2 regions of the Streptomyces sp. JN8 genome follow, and region 2 is predicted to be linked to the other one. Evidence: riboswitches for the same ligand, from Rfam matches in the RefSeq annotation. Region 2 holds a riboswitch; the other holds the start of a gene.
What was found. A riboswitch is a leader RNA that binds a small molecule or an ion and turns the genes downstream of it on or off. The one in region 2 is predicted to bind cyclic di-AMP.
Positions count from the first base shown of each region.

Region 1: it holds a riboswitch for cyclic di-AMP, as region 2 does, so the genes downstream of both, ACY0MR_RS30855 (C40 family peptidase) here and ACY0MR_RS17430 (M23 family metallopeptidase) in region 2, are expected to answer to the same signal.

Region 1 is NZ_CM147852.1:6,968,544-6,975,833, reverse strand. Features, by position in the region: gene ACY0MR_RS30865 (ATP-dependent Clp protease proteolytic subunit) at 22-660, shown strand; gene ACY0MR_RS30860 (hypothetical protein) at 668-973, shown strand; cyclic di-AMP (ydaO/yuaA leader) riboswitch at 1,364-1,494, shown strand; gene ACY0MR_RS30855 (C40 family peptidase) at 1,498-1,974, shown strand; gene ACY0MR_RS30850 (ATP-binding protein) at 2,117-2,554, opposite strand; gene ACY0MR_RS30845 (8-amino-7-oxononanoate synthase) at 2,712-3,893, opposite strand; gene bioB (biotin synthase BioB) at 4,037-5,269, shown strand; gene ACY0MR_RS30835 (adenosylmethionine--8-amino-7-oxononanoate transaminase) at 5,262-6,560, shown strand; gene bioD (dethiobiotin synthase) at 6,649-7,290, shown strand, end outside.
Region 2 is NZ_CM147852.1:3,987,194-3,994,483, forward strand. Features, by position in the region: gene ACY0MR_RS17425 (aldo/keto reductase) at 1-46, opposite strand, end outside; gene ACY0MR_RS17430 (M23 family metallopeptidase) at 110-1,255, opposite strand; cyclic di-AMP (ydaO/yuaA leader) riboswitch at 1,267-1,411, opposite strand; gene ACY0MR_RS17435 (PP2C family protein-serine/threonine phosphatase) at 1,644-2,840, opposite strand; gene ACY0MR_RS17440 (MFS transporter) at 2,970-4,184, opposite strand; gene ACY0MR_RS17445 (PLP-dependent cysteine synthase family protein) at 4,181-5,149, opposite strand; gene ACY0MR_RS17450 (hypothetical protein) at 5,285-5,662, opposite strand; gene ACY0MR_RS17455 (MerR family transcriptional regulator) at 5,760-6,500, opposite strand; tRNA gene ACY0MR_RS17460 (tRNA-Met) at 6,613-6,686, opposite strand; gene ACY0MR_RS17465 (rhodanese-like domain-containing protein) at 6,785-7,279, opposite strand.

The DNA of each region.
Region 1 (7,290 bases), 3.0 Mb from region 2:
CATCCTGTACATTTTTTACCGATGGAGGTACCCGCCATGGAGGCTCGCCACGTCCTGCCCGAGTTCACCGAGCGCACCAGCCACGGAACCCGGACCCTCGACCCCTACTCGAAGCTCCTCGAGTCCCGCATCGTCTTCCTCGGGACGCCGATCGACGAGACGTCGGCCAACGACGTCATCGCCCAACTCCTCTACCTGGACCACGCGGGACCGGACCAGGACGTCTCGCTCTACATCAACTCCCCCGGCGGCTCGGTCAGCTCCATGACCGCGATCTACGACACGCTGCGCTCGCTCCACTGCGACGTCGAGACCACCTGCCTGTGCCAGGCCGTCTCCACCGCCGCCGTGCTGCTCGCCGCCGGAACCCCGGGCAAGCGCATGATGCTGCCGGGCGCCCGGGTGACGCTCCGCCAGCCCGCGATGGACGAGCCGCTCCAGGGCCAGCCGAGCGACCTCGACATCCACGCCCGCGAACTGCTCCGCCTCCGCACGCTGATGACGGGGATGCTGGTCGAGCACACGGGCCGGGAGCGGGACCGCGTCGAGGCCGACCTCGACCGGCTCACGGTGCTGGACGCCCCGGCGGCGCTCGCGTACGGCCTGGTGGACCACGTGATCACGAGTCGGCGCGCGGTCGCCGGCGGCGCGGCGCGGTGACCCGGCCGTGGTCCCCGAGTTGCCGCCGCTGCCCGCGCTGACCCGCGCCGAGGGGGAACTCGTCGACGCCTACCTCGAGGTCGTCGACCTGCTCGGGAAGATCAATCCGTCCCGGGGCACGCACACCTACGGCGCCCTGCGCGCGGCTCAGGCCCTGGTGGGGCGGGCGGAGGCGCTGTTGCGGGCCGTGACGCTGATGCACCTGCGGGGCGAGAGCGAGGTGCACGCGGACACATTGGCGCGCGCCCTGCGGGTGTTGGACGGCGAGCGCAGGACCGGTCGCGTCACCGTCCGGCAGACCCCCGCGAGTTGACAGGACCGCGTGTCGTGTCCAGGTCCGGACGGCCGACGCGCACCGCAGATTCGCTCCCTCGTTCGGCGTAGTCGACGAGTCGACATATGTGCCGGGTGACTTGCACAGCAGGTGTACGCATTTGGCGGAATGGGACGTTCCACCGCTGGTGCGAGGCTCGTCGGCCCCGCCTCCGAAGATCACAAAGGCTCTCTGTCCACCCGAATGGATCAGTCGTGAGGAGCCTCACATATCGCCGTTTCAGCTCGGATTTCGGCCCTGTTGTGGGTCAAGATCCCTGTCGACGACAAGCCCCCGCCACCGCGGCGGGGCGGTCCGGGCGGACGCCGAGTCCTGCCGCTGTCCCGGACGTCTGGTCGACAGAAGTGGATCGGCAGGAGTGGAGGACCCGATTTTTACGGGGCGTACGCGCTGTTCCGGCAGCGGGATCGTCCCTTGGGGTGAAGCCGCGTCAGCGGCCGGGCATCTTCGCCAGCCCGAACCCGACAGGTCATCCTTCGCAGGCGGCTGACGAAGGGTTGCGCATGACTGCGCAGATGCACGTCCCGTCCCTGCTGTCCCGGGCCGGAGCCGTCTCGGCTCTCACCCTCGCCGCCGTCGGCGGCACGCTGTTCGCACCCGGTGCGGCGGTCGAGGCCCAGGCAGCCACCACGCACGCGAACAAGGCACTGAGCGTCGCCGCGTCCAAGAAGGGAGCTCCGTACCGGTACGGAAGCAGCGGGCCCTCCCGGTTCGACTGCTCCGGTCTGACGCTCTACGCGTACAAGAAGGCGGGCAAGTCGCTGCCCCGCACCGCGCAGCAGCAGTACAACAAGACCCGGCACATCTCCGCCTCCACCAGGCAGAAGGGGGACCTGGTCTTCTTCCACTCCGGCGGAAGGGTGTACCACGTCGGCATCTACGCCGGCAGCGGCAAAATCTGGCACTCGCCCAAGACGGGTTCCTGGGTGAAGCTCGACAAGATCTGGTCGTCGAAGGTCTACTACGGCCGCGTCCGCTGATCAGGCGGCGGTAGCGGTTCGTCTGTGGGGGGGGTGCGGTGGCGCCGCCGTACCCCTGACCGACGGAACTCGACCCCGGGAACCCCGGCCGTCCGGGCCGGGTCCTCCTCACGGCCGGCGGGCGGGACCGCGCTCCGGCGGACTAACAGCTGGCCAGCGGGACCGCGGTCCAGGGAAGAGTGATCCAGACCGTCTTGCCCCCGTCGTCCGTCGGCGTGACCGACAGACGGCCGCCGGCCTCCGCGGCCAGGACGCGGATGATGACCATGCCCCGGCCGTTGTCCTGCTGGACCGCCGCCGGGAGACGGCGCGGACGGCGCGGATGGCTGTCCGTGACACCGATGTACAACTGCTCCTCGCGCTCCAGGCGGACGTCGACCGTGAAGGTCGGCGACTGGCCCAGGGTGTGCAGCACGGCGTTGGTCGCCAGCTCGGAGACGATCAGCCGGATGGCGTCCGCGATGTCCGCGGCATCGTCCAGGCCCCAGTCCGCGAGGACCCCGGCGACGTACCGCCGGGCCGTGGGGACCGAGGCGGGATCGCTCGGCAGTGTGACGGATGCTTCCTGGTGATCTGCCATGGCGACGCTGTCCCTTTCCCACCGGGGCCAACGCCCCGGATTGCGCTTCGCGTCAGAGTGCCACCGATCGCGCCGCGCCGTGCGGCGTTCCACCAAGATATGTCCCCATCTGTCGCCCGAAGCGGTGAACTCTGCTGCCCGGGAACGCTCTTGGCCGCTACCCGGCGGAGGGCGCGGTGCGCAGGACCGTCGCCACCGCCGCGTCGATCTGCGCGTCCGTCAGATCGGCCCGCGCCGTGAGCCTCAGCCGCGAGATGCCGTCGGGCACCGACGGGGGCCGGAAGCAGCCGACCGAGAGGCCCTGCTCCCGGCAGTCCGCGGCCCAGCCGAGCGCGGCCTCCGGGGAGGGCGCGCGCACCGACACCACGGCCGCGTCGGGCCGGGCCGCCGTGAGGCCGGCCTCGGTGAGCAGCCGGTGCAGGGTGGCCGCCACGGTGCGGGCCCGCTCGGCGAGACCGGGCTCGGCCCGGATCAGCCCCAGGCTCGCGAGCGCGCCGGCGACGGCGGCCGGGGCGAGGCCCGTGTCGAAGATGAAGGTGCGGGCCGCGTTCACCAGGTGCTCGATCACCCGGGCCGGGCCGAGGACGGCGCCGCCCTGGCTGCCGAGGGACTTGGAAAGGGTCAGGGTCGCGACGACGTCCTCGTCGCCCGCGAGGCCGGCCTCGTGGAGTGCGCCCCGGCCGCCTTCGCCGAGGACGCCGAAGCCGTGGGCGTCGTCCACCAGGAGCCCGGCGCCGTGTGCGCGGCAGGCCTCGGCGAGTTCCGCGAGCGGGGCCTTGTCGCCGTCGACGGAGAAGACGGAGTCGCTGACGACCAGGGCCCGCCGGCCGGGGTGCGCGCCGAGCGTCTTGCGTACGGCCTCGGGGTCGGCGTGCGGCACGACGGACGTCTCGGCGCGGGCCAGCCGGCACCCGTCGACGATCGAGGCGTGGTTGGCCGCGTCGGAGACGAGCAGGGAGTCCCGGCCGCCGAGCGCGGTGAGCGCGGCGAGGTTGGCGGTGTAGCCCGAGGAGAAGACGAGGGCCGCCTCGAATCCGCAGAACGCGGCGAGTTCCCGTTCGAGCCGGGTGTGCAGCCGGGTGGTGCCGGTGACCAGCCGGGAGCCGGTGGCCCCTGCCCCCCACCGGCGGGCCGCCTCGGCCGCCGCCCCGGTCACCTCCGGACGGCGGGTGAGGCCCAGGTAGTCGTTGCCCGCCAGGTCGAGCAGGTCCGAGTCGGCGGCCCGCGGCCGCAGGGTGCGGACGAGACCCGCGTCGGCCCGGCGGCGCGCCTCGGCGTCGGTCCAGTCGAACGCGGTGCGGCGGGCACCCGCGGTCCGTGCGTCCTCGGCCTGTGGCATGCGGCGATCCTTTTGTAGGCAGCGCACAGACCCTAACCGCAGGGTGCCGAGGTCGGGATGTGGTCATCCACACACCTCTCTCGGGGGCGTTTGTTCAGTTCCTCCTTGGCCCGGGGGTGGGCGGTAGGCGAGGATCAGCGCTTATGGACCTGCTGAACACGCTGGTGGACAAGGGGCTGCGGCGCGAGCTGCCGAGCCGTGCAGAAGCACTCGCCGTCCTGGCGACCTCCGACGACGAACTGCTCGATGTGGTGGCGGCGGCCGGGAAGGTGCGCCGCCAGTGGTTCGGGCGACGGGTGAAGCTCAACTACCTGGTGAACCTGAAGTCGGGCCTGTGCCCCGAGGACTGCTCGTACTGCTCGCAGCGGCTCGGCTCGAAGGCCGAGATCCTCAAGTACACCTGGCTGAAGCCGGACGAGGCCTCGCGGGCCGCCGCCGCGGGTGTCGCGGGCGGGGCCAAGCGGGTCTGCCTGGTCGCGAGCGGCCGGGGTCCGACGGACCGGGACGTCGAGCGGGTCGGCAGGACCATCGAGGCCATCAAGGAGGAGAACGAGGGCATCGAGGTGTGCGCCTGCCTCGGTCTCCTCTCGGACGGGCAGGCCGAGCGGCTCAAGGACGCCGGCGCCGACGCGTACAACCACAACCTGAACACGTCCGAGGCGACGTACGAGGGGATCACCAAGACCCACACGTACGCCGACCGGGTGGACACCGTGCAGAAGGCGCACGCCGCCGGTCTGTCCGCCTGCTCGGGCCTGATCGCGGGCATGGGCGAGACGGACGAGGACCTCGTCGACGTCGTCTACGCGCTGCGTGAGCTCGACTCCGACTCGGTGCCGGTCAACTTCCTCATCCCCTTCGAGGGGACGCCGCTCGCCAAGGAGTGGAACCTGACCCCGCAGCGGTGTCTGCGGATCCTGGCGATGGTGCGGTTCGTCTGCCCCGACGTCGAGGTCCGGATCGCCGGCGGGCGCGAGGTGCACCTGCGGTCGATGCAGCCCCTCGCGCTGAACATCGCGAACTCGATCTTCCTCGGCGACTACCTGACGAGCGAGGGCCAGGCCGGCCAGGCCGACCTGGACATGATCGCGGACGCGGGCTTCGAGGTGGAGGGCGCGGGCACGACGACGCTGCCGAAGCACCGCGCGGACGCGCTCGCCGCGGCGGGCGCGACGGAGGGCTGCGGGACGGCGTCCTCGGGCGGCTGCGGCTCCGGGGCCCCGGCCGGCTGCGGCCCGCACGGCGAGGAGGGCGGGGGCTGCGGCCCCTGCGGCGGCCACGCGGCTCCGGCGGCGGCCTCGGCGGGCGACGCCCGCACCGACCTGGTGGCCGTGCGCCGCCGGGGCGCCGGCACGGACCTCGCGCCGAATGCCTGACGGCGCGCCCCTCGGCACCGGCGAACTCCTCGCCCTGGACCGGGCGCACGTCTGGCATCCGTACGGCCCCATGCCGGGCCGCGCGGAGCCGCTGGTCGTCGCGTCCGCGTCCGGCGTGCGCCTCCGGCTCGCCGAGCCCGCCGAGGGCCGGGACGAGCTGGTCGACGGCATGTCCTCGTGGTGGTCGGCGGTCCACGGCTACAACCACCCCGTGCTCAACGAGGCGGTGCGCGGGCAGCTGGAGAAGATGAGCCACGTCATGTTCGGCGGGCTCACGCACGAGCCGGCCGTCCGGCTCGCCGCACGGCTCGTGGAGATCACCCCGGAGCCGCTGCGGCACGTCTTCCTCAGCGACTCGGGCTCGGTCTCCGTCGAGGTCGCGGCCAAGATGTGCCTGCAGTACTGGCGTTCGCTGGGCCGTCCCGGGAAGCAGCGGCTCCTCACCTGGCGCGGCGGCTACCACGGGGACACCTGGCAGCCGATGTCCGTGTGCGACCCGCAGGGCGGGATGCACGAGCTGTGGGCGGGGGTGCTCCAGCGGCAGGTCTTCGTGGACGCGCCGCCGGCCGTCTACGAGGAGTCGTACGCGGAGCTGCTGCGGACCCGGATCGCCGAGCACGCGCACGAGCTGGCCGCGGTGGTCGTGGAGCCGGTCGTGCAGGGCGCGGGCGGGATGCGCTTCCACGACCCGGCGTACCTCCGGGTGCTGCGCGAGGCGTGCGACGCGCATGACGTCCTGCTCGTCTTCGACGAGATCGCGACCGGTTTCGGCCGGACGGGCACGCTCTTCGCCGCCGACCAGGCCGGGGTCTCCCCCGATGTGATGTGCGTGGGCAAGGCGCTGACCGGCGGCTACCTCTCGATGGCGGCGACGCTCTGCACGAGCCGGGTGGCCGACGGGATCTCGCGCGGCGAGGTTCCCGTCCTGGCGCACGGGCCGACGTTCATGGGGAACCCGCTGGCGTCGGCCGTCGCCCTCGCCTCGATCGACCTGCTGCTCTCCCAGGACTGGCAGGTCGAGGTCAAGCGGATCGAGACCGGCCTGCGGGCCGGGCTCGCCCCGGCGGCCGGCCTTCCGGGCGTCCGTGAGGTGCGGGTGCTCGGCGCGATCGGCGTCGTCCAGCTCGACCACGACGTCGACATGGCCGCGGCCACGGCGGCTGCGGTGCGGGCGGGCGTGTGGCTGCGGCCGTTCCGCGACCTGATCTACACGATGCCGCCGTACGTGACGGGCGACGAGGACCTGGCCCGGATCTGCGCCGCCGTGTGCGCGGCGGCGAGCGCGGGCTGACCACCGGCACCGCGGGAACGGACAGGCCGCGGGAACGGACAGGTCGCGGGGACGGGCAGACGGACCGGCGGCCGGATCGAGGAGAACAGTGGGAATCATCGTCGTCAGCGGTACCGGGACCGAGATCGGCAAGACCGTCGTCACGGCCGCCGTCGCCGCGCTCGCCACGGCCGCCGGCCGCACGGTCGCCGTCCTCAAGCCCGCGCAGACCGGCGTCGGGCCGGACGAGCGCGGGGACGCGGACGAGGTCGTCCGGCTCTCGGGCGCGGCGGGCTCCGCCGAACTGGGGCGCTTCCCGGAGCCGCTGGCCCCGGGGACGGCCGCCAGGCGGGCGGGGCTCGCCCCGGTCGGGCCCGGGGAGGTCGCCGAGGCCGCCCGGAAGCTGGCCGGGGAGTACGACCTGGTGCTCGTGGAGGGGGCCGGCGGGCTGCTCGTCCGCTTCGACGAGGACGGCGGCACCCTCGCCGACGCCGCCGCGCTGCTCGGCGCGCCGGTGCTCACGGTGGTCCCGGCCGGTCTCGGGACGCTCAACTCCGCGACCCTGACCGCGGAGGCGCTGCGGGCGCGCGGGATCGCCCAGCTGGGCGTGGTGATCGGCAGCTGGCCGGACGCGCCGGACCTGGCGATGCGCTGCAACCTGGCGGATCTGCCGAGGGAGGCGGGCGCTCCGCTGCTCGGGGCCGTGCCCGAGGGGTCGGGCTCGCTCGACCCCGCGGACTTCCGGGCGGCC
Region 2 (7,290 bases):
GGAAGACGTGCAGGTCGGAGCTGCCCAGCGGGCGGAGGGTCGTCATGGTGGGGACAACCGTCCGCGCCGCCGGGCCTATTCCGTCATCCCGCGGGGGCGGGCCGCCGGGTCAGAGGCTGAGGCCCTTGGAGCGCAGCCACTCCGCCGGGTCGAGGCCAGAGCCGCCGGGCGTGTGGACCTCCATGTGGAGGTGGGCGCCGGTGACGTTGCCGGTGGCGCCGACGCGGCCGATCGTCTCGCCGGTGCCCACCGTCTGACCGGCGGAGACCGTCATCGAGGACATGTGGGCGTACCAGATCTCGGTGCCGTCGGAGAGCTCCAGGACGACCCGGTAGCCGTACGAGCCGGACCAGCCGGCCGACTTGATCGTGCCGCCGTGGACCGCCTTGAGGGGGGTGCCGGTGGGGGCGGCGAAGTCGAGGCCGGTGTGGTAGCCGGAGGACCACATCGAACCGGACTGCATGTAGGTGGCGCTGAGGCTGTAGGAGGAGAGCGGCAGCGAGTAGCTCGCGGCCAGCTTGGCGAGGCGCTCGGCCTCGGCCGCGGCCTCTGCCTTCGCCCTGGCCTCCGCTTCCGCCTTGGCCTTGGCCTCCGCCTCGGCCTTCGCCTTGGCCTCGGCTTCCGCCTTCTCCGCGGCGTCGGCCTTGGCCTTCGCCTCGGCGGCGGCCTTCTCCGCCGCCGCCTTCTCCGCGGCGGCCTTGTCGGCGGCGTCGGCGGAGGCCTGCTGCTGTTCGGCCTGCTGGAGGATGCGGGCGCGCAGGGCCTCGCCCGCGTCGCCGGCGCCGGGCGCGGCCTGGGCGGCCGAGCCGCCCTGGGTGACCAGGCCGGCCTGCTGCATCCGCGGAGCCTGCGTGCCCTGGTCCTCGGCGGTGGCGTACGAGGCGACGGTGAGCGGGTTCGGGTTGGCGCGGTCCGCGCTGACCGTCTCGGTGGCCTGCTCGGGGAGGAGGTCGCCGACGCCGGGGAGGTCGTGGGCGTCCGGCAGGTGGAGGTCGGGGAGGTCCGGGAGCGATATGGCGACCGGGGGCTTCTCCTGCGCGGTGGCGAGGCCGCCGGCACCGACGGCCGCGATCACGCCGACGCCGAGGACGGTGGAGGAACGCGCGAAGTTGGAGCGCTGCTTGACGACCCGGTGGCGACCGCCGGAGCGGAGGGATCCCTCGGTGGGGTTCCACTCGGTGTCCGGGGCGGCGGGACCCGCACCACCACCGAAGGCGTCGAAGGGGGCTTCGGGTGCGGGAGTGTTGGACGCCACGAAGGCGCGCTCCTTTCCTTCCTTCTCGCCTACCGGGTTAGCTGACGGGTTCGGAGCAGGAAGGTCTCCTACGGGCACGTCGCACAGGTGCGAAGGCCCGATTCACCCCAAGTGGTGGTTCCCCGGTTCCTTTTCAGGATTCGGCGCGTGCGCACGGTGCCGTCTCTTGCGACGGCTGGGACGACCGCGCTGCGTTATCGAACGTTAATAGACACGGGCTCCCGATTCCAAGCCGTTCCTCTTGATCATTCATTGAATTGGGAGGGAATCGTCCGAGTTGACCCCCGTTCAGCGAGGAAGGCCCAAACCTCCGCGATCTGACGTTGTGTCAATTGTTATCGCAGCGACACCCCTCGACTACGGCCGGTGACAGGTCCCCACCGGGCGGTCAGCGCCCGCCCGGCGGCACCACCGGCATCGTCCGGCGCCGCTCCGGCTGACCCGTCGCCGGACGGCTCACGGCGAGCAGCGCCATGTCGTCCGTCGACCCGCCCCCGGTGTGCAGCCGCACGTCGTCCACGAGCGCGTCCAGCAGCTCCTCGGGCCCCGGGAAGATCCGCCCCGCCAGCCGCTCGGCCGGGTCGTAGAAGACCCCCTCGGCGTTCCGCGCCTCCGAGAGGCCGTCGGTGTAGAAGAGCAGCGTCGCGCCCGGCGGGTACGGCCGCGCCTCGGCCCGGTCCGGCCACGACGCCAGATCGCCCATGCCGAGCGGCAGCGCCGCCTCGCCCGGCTCCAGCATGTCGAGGTGCCCGTCGGCGTGCAGCATCAGCGGAGGCGGGTGCCCGCGGTTGACGACCCGTACGAAACCGTCGAAGGTACCGCCGCCGTCCCCGCGCGGGATCTCGGCGAGGACGGCCGTGGTGAACCCCTCGAAGGCGTCGAGACCGTGCCGGCGGGTGCCCTCCCGGGCGAGGGCGCGTTCGAGCCGCCGCGCCACGCCCTCCAGCGTCCGCTCCTGCTCGGCCGCCTCCCGGAACGCCCCGATGACGACGGCGACGGCCTCGACCGCGTCCATGCCCTTGCCGCGGACGTCGCCGGTCACGAGCCGCACCCCGTAGGGCGTGTCCTGGACGGCGAACAGGTCGCCGCCGATGAACGCGTCCGCCTGCGCCGCCTCGTACCGCGCCGCGCACTGCAGCCCGCCGATCCGCTCGGCCGGCGTCGGCAGCACCGCCTTCTGCGCGGCCTCCGCGATGACCCGCGCCGAGGCGAGCCGCTCGCCGCTGCGGCGGACCACCCGGTTGATCAGCAGGGCCAGCGCGGAGACCGTGAACACGGTCAGGAACTCGGTGAACGACGAGATCTCGCCCGCGGTCCCGTTGTAGACGTGCAGCCCGACCGAGGCCAGCACGGCGGCGATCCCGGTGAGCAGCGTCGTCAGGGTGGAGAAGAACGGGGCCGCGATCAGCGGGGCGGCGGAGAACATCGGCGCCGCGCTGTACCGGGCGGGCGTCAGGACGTCGAAGAAGACACCGCCGACGATCATCAGCGGCGGCAGCGCCCGGAGGAACCGCCGGGCACCCCCGTACGGCCCGCGGCCCGCGTCGTCCCGCCGCCCGCCGGTCACTCCTGGGGGTCGCCCCACCTGTGCTCTCCTGCCCGGTCCGTCCCCGGCCGCGGCCCGTACCGCGCCCTCCCAGGGTCGCCGCCCCCGGCGGGGGCGGCGACTCCCGCGGGGCCGACTGGCGTACGGCCCGAGGGCGCGGCGCCCGGTTCAGTCCGCCGGTCCGGCCAGCCGTCCGCCCCTCGCCAGGAGGGCCAGCGCGGCCGCGCACCCCAGCCCCACCGCGCAGAGCACCAGCCACGGCACGGCCGACCACCCGGTCACGTCGAGCAACACGCCCGTCCCCAGGTTCCCGAGGGTGATCCCGACCCCGCACACCGTGTTGTAGAGCCCGTAGTGGGTGGCCACCCAGCGCCCCCGGGACAGGGCGACGACGGTGTCCATCTCGTACGGGTAGAGCACCGCGTTCGCCACGGCCAGGACCGCCGCGCACAGCAGCAGCGCCACCAGGCCCCGGCCGAGGACGGCCGGGAGGAGGAAGGCGCCGCCCATCAGGGCCAGCCCGAGCACCAGGCACCGCTCCCGGGTCAGCCGCCGCGCGCACCAGGCGGTGATCCGCAGCTGCCCGGCGAGCGCCACCAGGGCGGAGACGACGAAGAGCGCCGTCGTGGGGCCCGTGCCGCCGGCGGCGAGCGGCAGCGCCAGGTAGACCTGGAAGGACAGCACGTACGAGCCGGTCATCGCGAGCGAGAAGAGCCAGAACGTGCGGTGGGAGAGGACCGTCCGGAACTGGCCGCGCCCTTCCCCGGCCGGCTCCCGCCGCTCGCCCCGCGCGGGCATGAAGCGGAGCTGGACCAGGGTCAGCCCGGCGAACAGCACCGCCGCCACCGCGCACGTCAGCCGGAACGACACCCCGGTCAGGGCCACGCCCAGGAGCGGCCCGAGCAGGATGCCCGCCTGGTAGTGGACGTTGAACAGCGCGAAGGCCTCGACCCGGCGCTCCTCCCCGGCCTCCGCGGCCAGGCAGGCCCGGACCGCGGGGTTGAACAGCGCCCCCGCGAGCCCGGTCGCGAGCGAGGCGGCGAGCAGCGCCGGGAGCGACTGCGCGAACGCCAGCGCCCCGAAGCCGACCGTCCGCAGCGCGCAGCCCGCCACGATGAGCGGCTTGAAGCCGAGCCGGTCGGCGAGCGCCCCGCCGACCAGGAACATGCCCTGCTGGGAGAGGTTCCGGGCGCCGAGGACGAGTCCGACCGCCCAGGCCGCCATGCCGAGCCCGTCCGCGAGGTGCGCGGCCAGGTACGGCATGAGCATGTAGAAGCCGAGGTTGATGGTGAGCTGGTTCAGGAAGAGGAGCCGCACGGCCGGCTCGAAGGTGCGGCTCTGCTTCCAGAACCCGCCCCGGGCGGGCGCCGCCGTCGTGGTCATCGCGCCGCCGCCGTCCGGTCCATGACCCTGCGGGTCCAGCCGCTGACCGCGTCGGCGGAGACGTACCCGGCCGGGTCCTGGCGGACGGGGCCGTCGAGGAGCCCGTGCGCCGCGCAGAACTCGTCGTTGAAGACGGTGTCGAAGTAGCGCTGCGGCCCGTCGGGGAAGACCGCCGCGATCCGCGTCCCGCGCGGCCGGGTGCGGGCCAGCCATCCGGCGACCAGCGCGACCGCGCCGACGCTCCAGCCGCCGGTGGCGAACTGGCGCGCGGCCAGCCGGCGGGCCGCCCGCACCGCCTCGGCGGGCCCCACCCAGTGGATCTCGTCGAAGGCCCCGTGGTCCACGTTCGCCGGGTGGATGGAGGAGCCGAGGCCGCGCATCAGCCGCTCCCCGGCGGGCAGGCCGAAGACGGTGGAGCCGACGGAGTCCACGCCGACGAGTTCGAGCGCGGGACTGCCGGTGGCGCGCAGGGCCCGGGAGATCCCGGCCGAGTGGCCGCCGGTGCCGACCGCGCAGACCAGGACGTCGATCCGGTCGAGCTGCGCGGACAGTTCGGCGGCGAGCCCCGCGTACGCGCCGGGGTTGTCGGGGTTCCCGTACTGGTCGGGCCACCAGGCTCCGTCGAGGTCGGCGAGCAGCTCGGCGACCCGGTTCCTCCGGGCCTGCTGCCAGCCGCCGCGCGGGCTGGGCTCCCGTACGACGTGGACGCGGGCGCCGTGGGCCGCGAGCATCCGCTCGACGATCGGTTCGAGGCCGGGGTCGGTGACGACGTGCACGGGATGGCCGTGCAGGACCCCGGCGAGGGCGAGGCCGAGACCGAGGGTTCCGGAGGTCGACTCGACGATCGGGGCGCCGGGCCGCAGCTCGCCGCGGCGGCGGGCCTGCTCGACCATGTGGAGGGCGGCGCGGTCCTTGATGCCGCCGAAGTTGAAGCCTTCGAGCTTGGCCCAGTAGCCGTCGTCCATGCGGAGGACGGGGGTGTTGCCGACGGTCTGCTCGGCGACGGGCGGCAGGCTGCCGGACAGCAGGTGGTTCACGGGGGGACGTCCTTGGGGTGGGTCGCGGAAGGGGGGCCTGGTCACGCGGGGGCGAGACCCGGCTCAGTTCCGGTCCACTCCGAGGGCGATCAGCAGCCGGCCCGGCTCGGGTCCGGGTCCCGCCCGGCCGCGGACGCAGCGCGCGCGGGGATCGGTGCGGAGGTCGGCCGCGTACGGCAGGAGCACGGCTCCGCCGGCGTCCGGTGCGGCGAGGGGCGCGCCTGCGGTCTGCGCGGGAAGGTGGGCGTCGAAGGACCACCCTTCCCCGGACCGGTCGCAACCGTGCGGGAGCGCGGGGGCGGAGACGGTGGCGGAGCCCGAGGTCGGCAGCACGTGACCGTGCGAGCCGTGGCAGACGCTGACGAGGAGGGCGAGGAGCGCGAGCAGGACGAGGACGGCGGGCGCCCGCCGTCGTACGTCGCCGACCCTCTCGTCACTCATGGTGCCCGTGACACTACGGTGAGGCAGTGCGGGCGCACAAAGAGGCAGGCGTCCTTTCGGCCACCGTTCAGCCGCGGGGCCTGCCCGAGGGGTGGGCCTAGAGGTTCCGCTCCGCGTAGATCTCCATCGCGTCCCGGACGAGCACCGCGGTGCCCTCCTCGTGCTGGTCGTAGTGCGCGGTGAAGCGCGGGTCGTCGACGTACATGCGGCCGAGGCCGATCACGTACTCCCTGGTCGGCGTCGTGGTGGTGGACAGCCACGCGACCTGGCGCCGGGCGATCTCCTGCACCTCGTCGCTGCCGGCGGCCAGGCCGTCCCGGAGCGCCCGGGCGAAGGCGCGGGCGATGTCCGCCTGCTCGTCCATGAACGCCTTCCTCTGCTCCGCGGTGAGCGAGCGCCACCAGCGGTCGCCGCTCTCGTAGGCGTCGCGGCCCCAGCGCTCGGTGACCTCCTCCTCGTACACCGTGTGGTCGAAACCGTCGAACACTTCGTCGGCCATGAGCTCTTCTCCGTTCTCGGTCTTGTGGAGAGTGGTCCGCACCGAGGCGATCTGCCGTCCGATGCGCTCGCGCTCCTGTTCCAGGAGCGCGAGATGGGTGCGCAGGGCGGCGGAGGTGTCCCGCTGCCCGGCGAGGACCTCGGCGATGGCGGGCAGGGAGAGTCCCAGCTCGCGCAGCAGCAGGATCCGCTGCAGGCGGACCAGTGCCGCCTGGTCGTAGTACCGGTAACCGTTCGCGCCGATCCGGCTCGGTTCCAGCAGTCCGCGGTCTCCGTAGTGCCGGAGGGTGCGGCTGGTGGTGCCGGCCTTCTTGGCGATCTCTTGGATCGACCACTCCATGCCGAGAACGCTAGATCTTGACGTTGCGTCAAGGTCAAGCGCGACCACGGGACACGCGGGAACGACGAAGGCCCGGATCCAGTGACTGGATCCGGGCCTTCGTGCTACTGAGTAGCGGGGACAGGATTTGAACCTGCGACCTCTGGGTTATGAGCCCAGCGAGCTACCGAGCTGCTCCACCCCGCGTCGGTAGACACGACTCTACGGCATGGGCGGGCCGATCCGGAAATCGGTTTCCGTGGGCGGCCCGTCCGCCCGTGCCCGGCGGGCGCGGGCGGCGGCGATCAGCAGCCGCAGTCGTCCGCGTCCACCGGCGCGGTGAGCGGGTCCGCGGCCTTCTCCGCGGGCCCCTCCCAGGTCTCGTACGCGAAGCCCTCGCGCACCCAGTACTCGAAGCCGCCGAGCATCTCCTTCACCTGGAAGCCCCGCTCCGCGAGGGCCAGCGCGGCCCGCGTCGCGCCGTTGCAGCCGGGGCCCCAGCAGTACGTCACGACCGGCACGGACCGGTCGAGCAGCTGCTCGGCCTGCTCCGGGATCAGCGCGGTCGGCAGGTGGAGGGCGCCGGGGACGTGCCCCTGGTCCCAGGAGGCGGTCGAGCGCGAGTCGATCACGACGAAGCCCGGGTCGGTGCCGTCGGCGGCCGCGGCGGCCAGCGCGGAGGCCACGTCGGAGACGTCTGCGTGGAAGGCGAGGCTCGCGGAGAAGTAGGCGGCAGCGGCGGCGGGAGAGGCCGGCGGGGTCCGGAGCACGGCGTTGACCTGCGAAGTTGTCGTCGTCATGCGGATCAATC